DNA from 3 places in the Kitasatospora sp. MBT66 genome. Region 2 is predicted to be linked to each of the others. Evidence: riboswitches for the same ligand, from Rfam matches in the RefSeq annotation. Region 2 holds a riboswitch; each other region holds the start of a gene.
What was found. Region 2 has a riboswitch for cobalamin ahead of BI06_RS25010 (HoxN/HupN/NixA family nickel/cobalt transporter). Riboswitches for the same ligand answer to the same signal wherever they lie in the genome.

Region 1 (3,266 bases), on a different contig from region 2:
CGGCCCAGCCGTTGGAGTCGGTGTTGGCGCCCCACATCGAGTTGAACGCACCGGAGGCGACCAGCTTGCCCTTGAGGAAGTTCTTCGCGGCGACCACCGCGGCATCGGTGTTGGGGACGCCGCCGCTGCACAGGGAGGCCATGGCGGCGCCCGTCATGTCGATGTCGCTGCCCTGGGCGAGCGCCGTCGGGTCGCCGGCGGCCTTGCTGTAGTTCCAGCCGCCGTCGTTGTGCTGGTTGGCGCGCACGGCGGCGACCGAGGCGTCCAGCAGGGACTGCGGCACGCGCCTGGTGCCGCTCTGGGTCCTGGCGCCGCCGAGGGCGAGCAGGCCGAAGACGGTGCCGTTGAAGTTGGCGGACGGGCCGTAGTAGCCGGGCTCGGCGGTCTGCCAGTAGGCGGCCAGGTCCGCGACCAGGTTGCGGCCGGGCCCGACGCGCGCGGGGTCGATCCCGGCGGCGTAGGCGTTCAGGATGCCGCGCTCGTAGTCGGTGACGACCGGCGAGGCGCTGGGCCAGGCGGGCGCGGCGAGCTGGTTGCGGTAGACGAGGCGGGCGTTCTTGGTGGCGTCCCCGCCGGGCGTGACGTCCGCCGCCGCGGTGCCGGCCGCCGCCAGCGCGCTGAAGGCCCACTCGTTGGAGAGCCCGCCGCCGGTGACGTAGCTGCCGTCGGCGGCCTGGAGGGACTTCAGATAGGTGACGCCGGTGCTCTTCGAGGTGGCTGTCTGGGCCGGGGTGGCGGTCGCCTGCGCGGGAACGGCCGACAGCAGCAGGGCTCCGGCCGCCAGCGGGACGGTCACCGCGGCGGCGGTGCGGGAGGCGGCGGTGCGGGAGGCGGCGGTGCGTGAGGTGAGGAAGGACACGGGACACTCCTTGGGGTGGCGGGCGCCGACCCGGCCCCGGCCCCTTGCACCCCTGCGGGAGCACGGCGGCCGGAGCGGCCGCCGCCCGGCTCGCGTGGGCAGGCTTTCGCCGTGGTGCGCGGCCGGGCGGGCATTCGGACTCGGGGCGCCGACGGACGGCACCCCACACCGCTGCGCGTCAGCCCCGGATTCGCACCGGGTTCCCCCGCTCGGCCACCGCGGACGCTACCGCACGGCGTAGGCGCCGACGAGGGCTTGTGATCCAGGTGACGTGCCGTTGACTCCCAGTTCGGCAGCGTGGTCTGATGAACCGGTTTTTCACCCTCGGCACCCAGGGGAAGCCGGTCCGAATCCGGCGCTGACCCGCAACCGTAGATCCGCCCCCCCGGGCGGATGAGCCGGAATGCCTGGACCGGGGTCTGTTCTCGAAGTACTTGCGTCGTCGCGGACTACGACGTGGTCATGGCGGTCCCCATGCCTGTCGGGGGCTGCCGGCTGCGCCGTTGCACCCGCGTCGATCGACCAGGGAGTAGCCGGTGAGGGTCAGCAGCAGTCGTACGCGGCACAGAGGCAGGGGAGTCGTGTCCCTGCTGGTCACCGGGGCGGTCGCGGTTGCGGCGGGCGGTACGGTGCTGCTCGCCAACCCCCGGGCCGCGGTCGCGGACCCGATCGAGGACTGCACGACGACCACCGGCGCGATCGTCGCCGTCGACTTCGGCCACTGGGGCGGCGGTGTCGTCCGCGGCTGCGACGCCGACCCCAGCACCGGCATGAACCTGCTGCACAAGGCCGGATTCACCACCGCCGGCACCGAGCACGACGGACCGGCCTTCATCTGCCGCCTGGGCACCGGAAGCTTCAACGGCGGCACCCAGTACCCGACCCCGGCCGAGGAGCCCTGCACCACCACCCCGCAGGCGACGGCGTACTGGTCGTACTGGATCGCCGCTCCGGGCCAACAGACCTGGTCCTACAGCCAGTTCGGCGCCGCGACGCAGAAGCCCAAGCCGGGGGAGGTGGAGGCCTGGGTCTACGGGGGCACCGACATCGGCGGCACCAGCGGGGCGCCGTCCTTCACCCCGGACTCGGTCCGGGCCAGGAACACCGGGCCCTCGCCGTCCGCCTCGCCGTCCGCCTCGCCCACCGCGACGGCGAGTCCGACCGGCCCGGCCCGCACCGGCGACCCCGCCGCCGCGGCCGCCTGGCTGGTCGCCCGCCTGGTCGACGGCGACCACATGGAGAACTGGGCCTTCGAGGGCCCCGACTACCCCCGCACCGCGCAGACCGCGATCGCGCTCGCCGCCGCCGGGACCCAGGACCCGGCGCTGCGCAAGGTCCTCGCCTTCCTCCGGGCCCACACCGACGCCTACCTGTACCCCGACGGCCCGGCCGGCAAGCCCGACTCCGGCGCCGCCGCCCTGCTCGCCCTCGTCGCCGGGAGCACCGAGGGCGACCCCCGGTCCTTCGGCGGCCGGGACCTCCTCGCCGCGCTCACCGACCATGTGTGCGCCGGGCCGGGCGAGAACGGCAAGTGCACCGCCGCCGGGGACTTCCACGGCGCCTCCTCGCCCTGGGCGCAGGCATGGGCGGTCATCGCCCTGCGCCGCGCCGGTGTCACGCCGCCCGCGTCGGCGCTCGCGCGCTTCGCGGTCCTCCAGTGCGCCGACGGCGGCATGGCCGGATCGATGATCGTCGCGGGCGGCTACTGCGAGTCCGACCCCGGCTCCACCAGCCTGGCCGTCCTCGCCCTGCGCGGTGTCGCCGACCAGGAGTCGACGGCGAAGAAGGCCGCCGAGCAACTCGCCGCGAGCCAGCAGGCCGACGGCTCCTACGCCCCCTACGCCGGTGCCCCCGGCGACACCGGCAGCACCGCCCACGCGGCCCAGGCACTGCTGGCCGTCGGCCAGGGCGCCCGGCAGTCCGCCGCCAAGGCGTGGATCGCCGCCCGCCAGGGCGAGGACGGCGGCGTCCGGCCCGACGAGGCGACGCCCGACGCCGACCCGGCCGCCACCGAGCAGGCCGTCCTGGCCCTGACCGGCACCGACCTCGGCACCGTCCGCCACAACCCGGACGGCGCCACCACCCCGCCCGCCGGGCGGACCCCCGACCCGGCCCGGGGCAGCGCCTACCTGACCGACCGCGCGCGCCTGATCGACGGCCACTATTACGAGGCCTTCCCGGCCTTCGCCGACTTCGGCCTCACCATCGACGGCGCCTTCGCCCTCGCCGCCACCGGCACCGACGACACCGCGCTGCGCGGGATCGTCGACTTCCTGGACCGGCAGGGCAAGGACGCCAACGACCGCACCGTCAACGACTGGACCGCGATCGGCACCGAGTACGCCGGCGGCGGCTCCATCGGCAAGGAGGCGCTGCTCGCGGAGGTCGTCGGCCGCGACCCGCGCGC
Region 2 (3,266 bases):
CTCGCCGCCGAGAACCACCGTGCCTTCGGCGGCCGGGCGGTCCGTGCCAGCAGCCCGCAGGGGCGGTTCGCGGACGGCGCCGCGCTGATCGACGGACGGGAGCTGGAGGCGGCGGAGGCCGTCGGCAAGCACCTGTTCCTCGGCTTCGGCGAGGACGCCTGGGTGCACATCCACCTCGGCCTGTACGGGGGCTTCGGCTTCGCCGCGATCGGCGACGGCCCGGTGCCGGCGCCGGTCGGGCTGGTCCGGCTGCGGTTGGAGAACGACGAGCACGTCGCCGATCTGCGCGGCCCCAACACCTGCGCGCTGATCACCGGCGCCGAGAAGGCCGCGGTGGCCGCCAGGCTCGGCCCCGACCCGCTGCGCGCCGACGCCGACCCGGAGGCCGCCTGGCGGCGGATGGCGGCCAGCCGGACGACGGTCGCCGCCCTGCTGATGGACCAGAAGGTGCTGGCCGGGGTGGGGAACGTCTACCGCGCCGAGGTGCTGTTCCGGCACGGCATCGATCCGCACCGGACGGGCCGCGAGCTGCTCCGGGCCGAGTGGGACGCGATCTGGGCCGACCTGGTCGCGCTGATGCGCGAGGGCGCCGGCGCGGGCCGCATCGACACCGTGCGCCCCGAGCACACCCCCGAGGCGATGGGCCGCCCGCCGCGGGTCGACGACCACGGCGGCGAGGTGTACGTCTACCGGCGGGCCGGGATGCCGTGCCTGGTCTGCGCCACCGAGGTCCGGGCGGAGGAGCACGCCTCCCGCAATCTGTTCTGGTGCCCGTCCTGCCAGCCGGCGGGTACCCCGGCCCGCTGACCGGGCCGCTGACCGGGCCGGCTCAGCCGGTGGCCGCGTCGTGCTCGGGGTGCTCGTCGTGCCCTGGGCGTTCCGGGTGCTCGGGGTGCTCCGGGTGCTCGTCGTGCTCGTGGTGCTCGGGGGAGTCGACGGCGCACGCGTCCAGCAGGGGGCGCAGGTTCGCGTCCACGAGCCGGTAGCGCACGACACGTCCCTCCTTCTCGCCGGTCACCACCCCGGCCGTCCGGAGCAGCCGCAGGGCCTGGGAGACGGCGGGGTCGCGCATGCCGGTGGCGACCGCCAGGTCGGTGACGGCGAGCGGCCCGGTGCGGTGCAGCGCGAGCAGCAGGGCGAGGCGGCCGGGGTCGGCGAGCAGCGAGAAGCGCTCGGCCCAGGAGCGGACGTGGGCGGTGTCGCCGATCGCCGCGATGGCCTCGCAGACCCGGTGCCCGTCGATGGTGCGGTGGCCCGCGCGGTCGGCCGGTACGAGATGCATACGGGCCATTCTCGCAGGCGGGACGCTGTGATCCTGGACACCTGCGCAGGTGCGCAGCCTTGCAAGGGTCACCGCCCGCCCCCTACGGTGTTGCCCGCCGTGGTGCTCGGGAAGACCGGTGACAGACCCCCAGGGGTCCCAGTCCGGAGCGGCCCTCGCCACTGTGATCGGGGGGAAGTGTCCGTACCCATGTCGCCACTGGGCGCCTCGCGCGTCTGGGAAGGCGGGTACGGGAGCCCCGTCAGCCAGGAGACCGGCCGCGGCATCTCACGAAGTATTTCCACGAGGTGCTGGAGCGTGATCCCAGGATGACCCTGCCCGAAACCGTCGCCGCCCCGGCGGCGCCCACCGCCCTGCCCACCTTCCGATGGCGGCGGGAGGACACCGTACGGACCGCCGGCCTGATGGCCGTGATCCTGGCCATGCACGTGGTGGCCTTCGGAACGCTGATCTTCCTGGTCGCGCCGGAGAAGTACGAGGTGGGCACCCAGGTCTTCGGGGTGGGCCTGGGCATCACCGCCTACACCCTCGGCATGCGGCACGCCTTCGACGCCGACCACATCGCGGTGATCGACAACACCACCCGGAAGCTGATGGCGGACGGCAAGCGGCCGGTCTCGGTCGGCTTCTGGTTCGCGCTCGGACACTCCTCGATGGTGGTCCTGATGGCCGCCCTGGTGGCGGGCGGCGCGCAACTGGCCAGCACCCTGATGGACGACGAGTCCACCACCCACCAGTGGCTGGGCGTGGTCGGCACCTCGGCCTCCGGGGCCTTCCTCTACCTGATCGGCGCGCTCAACCTGGCCGCGCTGTTCGGCATCCTCAAGGTCTTCCGCTCGATGCGGGAGGGCCGGTTCGACGAGGCCGAGCTGGAGGACCACCTCAACTCGCGCGGCCTGCTGGCCCGGGTGCTGAACCGGGCCACCCGCTCGATCACCCGCCCCGGCCAGATGTTCCCGGTCGGCATGGTGCTCGGCCTGGGCTTCGACACCGCGACCGAGGTCACCCTGATGGTGATGGCCGGCTCCGGCGCGGCCTCCGGCCTGCCCTGGTACGCGATCGTCTGCCTGCCGCTGCTGTTCGCGGCCGGCATGAGTCTGTTCGACACCCTGGACGGCACCTTCATGAACTTCGCCTACCAGTGGGCGTTCTCCAACCCGGTGCGCAAGGTCTACTACAACCTGACCATCACCGGACTGTCCATCGCGGTGGCGTTCATCATCGGGACCATCGAACTCGTCGGCGTCCTGCACGAGAAGCTGGACCTCACCGACCCGGTGACCGGCTGGATCGCGGACATCACCCTGGACAACGTCGGCTACGCCATCGTCGGCCTGTTCGTCGTCGTCTGGGGCGCCGCCATCGCCTACTGGCGCCTCGCCGGCGTCGAGCAGAAGTGGGCCGCCCCTGCCGCCCCCGGTTCGGCGCCCGGTTCGGCGCCCGTCGGCGGCGCCGAGTAGTCCCGCCCGGCTCACCGGCGGGCCTGTGCGGGAAGTCGGACCGACCGACTTCCCGCACAGGCCCGACGGGCTCAGCCGCCCGCGAACTCGCGGAGCTTGGCGCGGGTCTCCGCGTCGGTGGAGGTGATCACGGTGCCGATCATCCCGCGGGTCAGGAGCACCTTGTAGGTGTTCCGGATCAGCCGGTCGACCTCGGTATCGGGCGTGGACCGCGTGAACACCGGGTCCTTGGACGCCGTCCGGTCGGTCACCCAGCGATCCTGCCGCCACACGAGGTCCGGGCCGAGGATCACGCCGCTCCAGTCGTACTCGAAACCCTGGGCCGTGTACACGCAGCCGACCTGCCCGAAGCCGCCCGGATCGGTGGCCCAGAGCGCGGACGGCGGGGCTCCGTCCACCGCCGAGTCGCCGTGGACGTTCCACGGCCGGGACCAGTCGCCGATGACCACGTCCTGGGGGAGGGGCTCGCCCGGCTTCGGCTTCGTGGTCCACTTCCAGCAGTACCCGGCCGACATCCGGGCACC
Region 3 (3,266 bases), on a different contig from region 2:
GCTGGCAGGACGCGCTGCTCGGCGAGTTCAACGGCCAGCCGGACCCGTCGGACGCCTATCTGGCGGCCGCGCGCTCCGGTGCGCTGACCGCCCGGGTGAACGGCGCGCTCTGGTGGGAGCGCGAGCGGGGCGCCGAGCAGATCGCCGAACTCGTCGAGCGCCGCGCCGAGTCCGCCCACGGCAGGTTCCGGGCCGGCTCGGTGAAGATCATGCAGGACGGCATCGCGGAGAACTTCACCGCCGCGATGACCAGCCCCTATCTGGACGGCTGCGGCTGCGCCACCGCCAACTCCGGCCTCAGCTTCGTCGATCCGCTCGCCCTGCGCGAGTACGTGACCGCACTCGACGCGCTGGACTTCCAGGTGCACTTCCACGCCCTCGGCGACCGGGCAGTGCGCGAGGCGCTGGACGCGGTCGAGGCCGCCCGTGCCGCCAACGGCCGGCGCGACACCCGCCACCACCTCGCCCACCTCCAGGTGGTCCACCCGGACGACCTGCCCCGGTTCGCCCGGCTCGGCGCGATCGCCAACATCCAGCCGCTGTGGGCGGCGCACGAGCCGCAGATGGACGAGCTGACCATCCCCTTCCTCGGCCCGGAGCGCGCCGCCTGGCAGTACCCGTTCGGCGCGCTGCTGCGGGCCGGGGCCACCCTGGCGGCGGGCAGCGACTGGCCGGTGAGCAGCCCGGACCCGCTGGCCGGTCTGCACGTCGCGGTCAACCGGCGGGAGCCGGAGGCCGAGGACGACCGGGTGTTCCTGCCCGAGCAGCGGCTCGACCTGGCCTCGGCGATCGCCGCTTACACGGCGGGCACCGCCCATGTGAACGGGCACGACGACGCCGGGGTGCTCGCGCCCGGTCTGCTGGCCGACCTGGTCGTCCTGGACCGCGACATCCTCACCGGCCCGCCCGAGGAGATCGCCTCCGCCCGGGTGCTGCGCACCTATGTCGGGGGCGAGCTGGTCCACGCCGCCGAGTGAAGACGCTTCCTGGTGAGGCTGTCTGACGTCGCGTCGACTGCCGTCCGGGCCCCGGGGTGCTCCCCGGGGCCCGTCGCGTTCCCGGTGGTGCGTGCTCCGACGCGCCCGGACGGCAAGGGGCTCTGGACTTACTAGGACGTCCAACTATATGGTCGGAACAGGTCCGCGGTGTCAGGGAAGCCGGTGAAAGTCCGGCACGGTCCCGCCACTGTGACCGGGGAGTTCGTCCTCGCAGGAGTTCGGCCACTGGCAGCCAGCCGGGAAGGCCCGGGGGCGCGCGTCGATCCGGGAGTCAGGATACCGGCCGCGGAAGGTCCGTGTTTTCCACGAGGATGGAGACGACACGCATGAATCCGGGCTGCTCGCGTTCCACCGCCCCCGGCTCTGCCGTGCCGACGAACCCCGGGGCGCACCCGCGCTGACGGTTCGTCCGCCGCCGCCGTCCTGCCGCCGGGTGCACCACCGTGCGCCCGCGCACCGGCGCGGCCTCCACTCCTCCTCTCCCCATCCTGACGAGAGAAGGAATCAATGCTCCCCGACCCGACCACCCCCGAGTCGACCACCCCCGAGTCGATCGTCCCCGAGTCGATCGTCCCCGAACTCACCCACTTCGTCGGCGGCAAGCGCACCGCCGGCACCTCCGGCCGCTTCGGCGACGTCCACGACCCCAACACCGGCCGCGTCCAGGCCCGGGTGCCGCTCGCGAGCCGCGCCGAGGTCGAGGCCGTGATCGCCGACGCGGCGCAGGCCCAGCCCGCGTGGGCGGCCTGGAACCCGCAGCGCCGGGCCCGGGTGCTGCTGCGCTTCCTCCAACTCGTCGAGCAGGAGCGGGAATCGCTCGCCCGGCTGCTCTCCGCCGAGCACGGCAAGACCGTCGCCGACGCCCACGGGGACCTCCAGCGCGGCCTGGAGGTGGTCGAGTTCGCGGCCGGGATCCCGCACCTGCTCAAGGGCGAGTTCACCGACAACGCCGGCACCGGCATCGACGTGTACTCGATGCGCCAGCCGCTCGGCGTGGTCGCCGGCATCACCCCGTTCAACTTCCCCGCGATGATCCCGCTCTGGAAGGCCGCACCCGCGCTGGCCTGCGGCAACGCCTTCGTGCTCAAGCCCTCCGAGCGCGACCCCTCGGTGCCGCTGCGGCTCGCCGAACTGTTCCTGGAGGCCGGACTGCCGCCCGGCGTGCTGAACGTGGTGAACGGCGGCAAGGAGGCCGTCGACACCCTGCTGGAGGATCCCCGGGTGCAGGCGGTCGGCTTCGTCGGCTCCACCCCGATCGCCCAGTACGTCTACGCGACCGCGGCCGCCCACGGCAAGCGCGCCCAGTGCTTCGGCGGCGCCAAGAACCACATGATCGTGATGCCCGACGCCGACCTCGACCAGGCGGCGGACGCGCTGGTCGGCGCCGGCTACGGCTCGGCGGGCGAGCGCTGCATGGCGATCTCGGTGGCCGTCCCGGTCGGCGAGGAGACCGCCGACGCCCTGGTGGCCAAGCTGGTCGAGCGGATCGGCGCGCTGAAGGTCGGCCGCTCGGACGACCCCGCTGCGGACTTCGGCCCGCTGGTCGGCCGGGACGCGCTGGAGCGGGTCCGCGGCTACCTGGACCTCGGGGTCGAGGAGGGCGCCGAACTCGTCGTCGACGGACGCGACTTCCGGCTGGAGGGCCACGAGGAGGGCTTCTTCCTCGGCCCCTCGCTGTTCGACCGGGTGACGCCGGGGATGCGCATCCACCGCGAGGAGATCTTCGGCCCGGTGCTGAGCGTGGTCCGCGCCGCCGACTACGAGGAAGCCCTGCGCCTGCCCAGCGAGCACGAGTTCGGCAACGGCGTGGCCATCTACACCCGCGACGGAGACACCGCCCGCGACTTCACCCGCCGGGTCAACACCGGCATGGTCGGCGTCAACGTGCCGATCCCGGTGCCGATCGCCTACCACACCTTCGGCGGCTGGAAGCGCTCCGGTTTCGGCGACCTCAACCAGCACGGCCCGGACTCGATCCGCTTCTACACCCGCACCCGCACGGTGACCTCGCGCTGGCCCTCCGGGGTCAAGGAAGGCGCCAGCTTCACCATGCCGACGATGGGATGAGCGCCGTGCACGATCTCACCGACGACCAGCGCGCGATCGCCGCGACCACCAGGGCCTTCGCCGACGAGCACCTCGCCCCGAACGCCGTGGAGTGGGACCACACCAAGCACTTCCCGGTCGACGTGCTGCGCAAGGCCGGCGAACTCGGCCTGGCCGGCGTCTACGTGCGGGAGGAGTCCGGCGGCTCCGGCCTCACCCGCC

Region 1: it holds a riboswitch for cobalamin, as region 2 does, so the genes downstream of both, BI06_RS55010 (prenyltransferase/squalene oxidase repeat-containing protein) here and BI06_RS25010 (HoxN/HupN/NixA family nickel/cobalt transporter) in region 2, are expected to answer to the same signal.
Region 3: it holds a riboswitch for cobalamin, as region 2 does, so the genes downstream of both, BI06_RS01720 (CoA-acylating methylmalonate-semialdehyde dehydrogenase) here and BI06_RS25010 (HoxN/HupN/NixA family nickel/cobalt transporter) in region 2, are expected to answer to the same signal.

Annotation. Positions count from the first base shown of each region.
Region 1 covers NZ_JAIY01000002.1:73,553-76,818, forward strand. Annotated here, with positions in the region: gene BI06_RS01750 (hypothetical protein) at 1-859, opposite strand, end outside; cobalamin riboswitch at 988-1,065, opposite strand; cobalamin riboswitch at 1,156-1,289, shown strand; gene BI06_RS55010 (prenyltransferase/squalene oxidase repeat-containing protein) at 1,441-3,266, shown strand, end outside.
Region 2 covers NZ_JAIY01000010.1:94,195-97,460, reverse strand. Annotated here, with positions in the region: gene BI06_RS25020 (Fpg/Nei family DNA glycosylase) at 1-807, shown strand, start outside; partial or broken gene BI06_RS25015 (ArsR/SmtB family transcription factor) at 947-1,282, opposite strand; cobalamin riboswitch at 1,366-1,559, shown strand; gene BI06_RS25010 (HoxN/HupN/NixA family nickel/cobalt transporter) at 1,591-2,742, shown strand; gene BI06_RS25005 (DUF2075 domain-containing protein) at 2,814-3,266, opposite strand, start outside.
Region 3 covers NZ_JAIY01000002.1:65,465-68,730, forward strand. Annotated here, with positions in the region: gene BI06_RS01715 (amidohydrolase) at 1-977, shown strand, start outside; cobalamin riboswitch at 1,110-1,301, shown strand; gene BI06_RS01720 (CoA-acylating methylmalonate-semialdehyde dehydrogenase) at 1,566-3,065, shown strand; gene BI06_RS01725 (acyl-CoA dehydrogenase family protein) at 3,062-3,266, shown strand, end outside.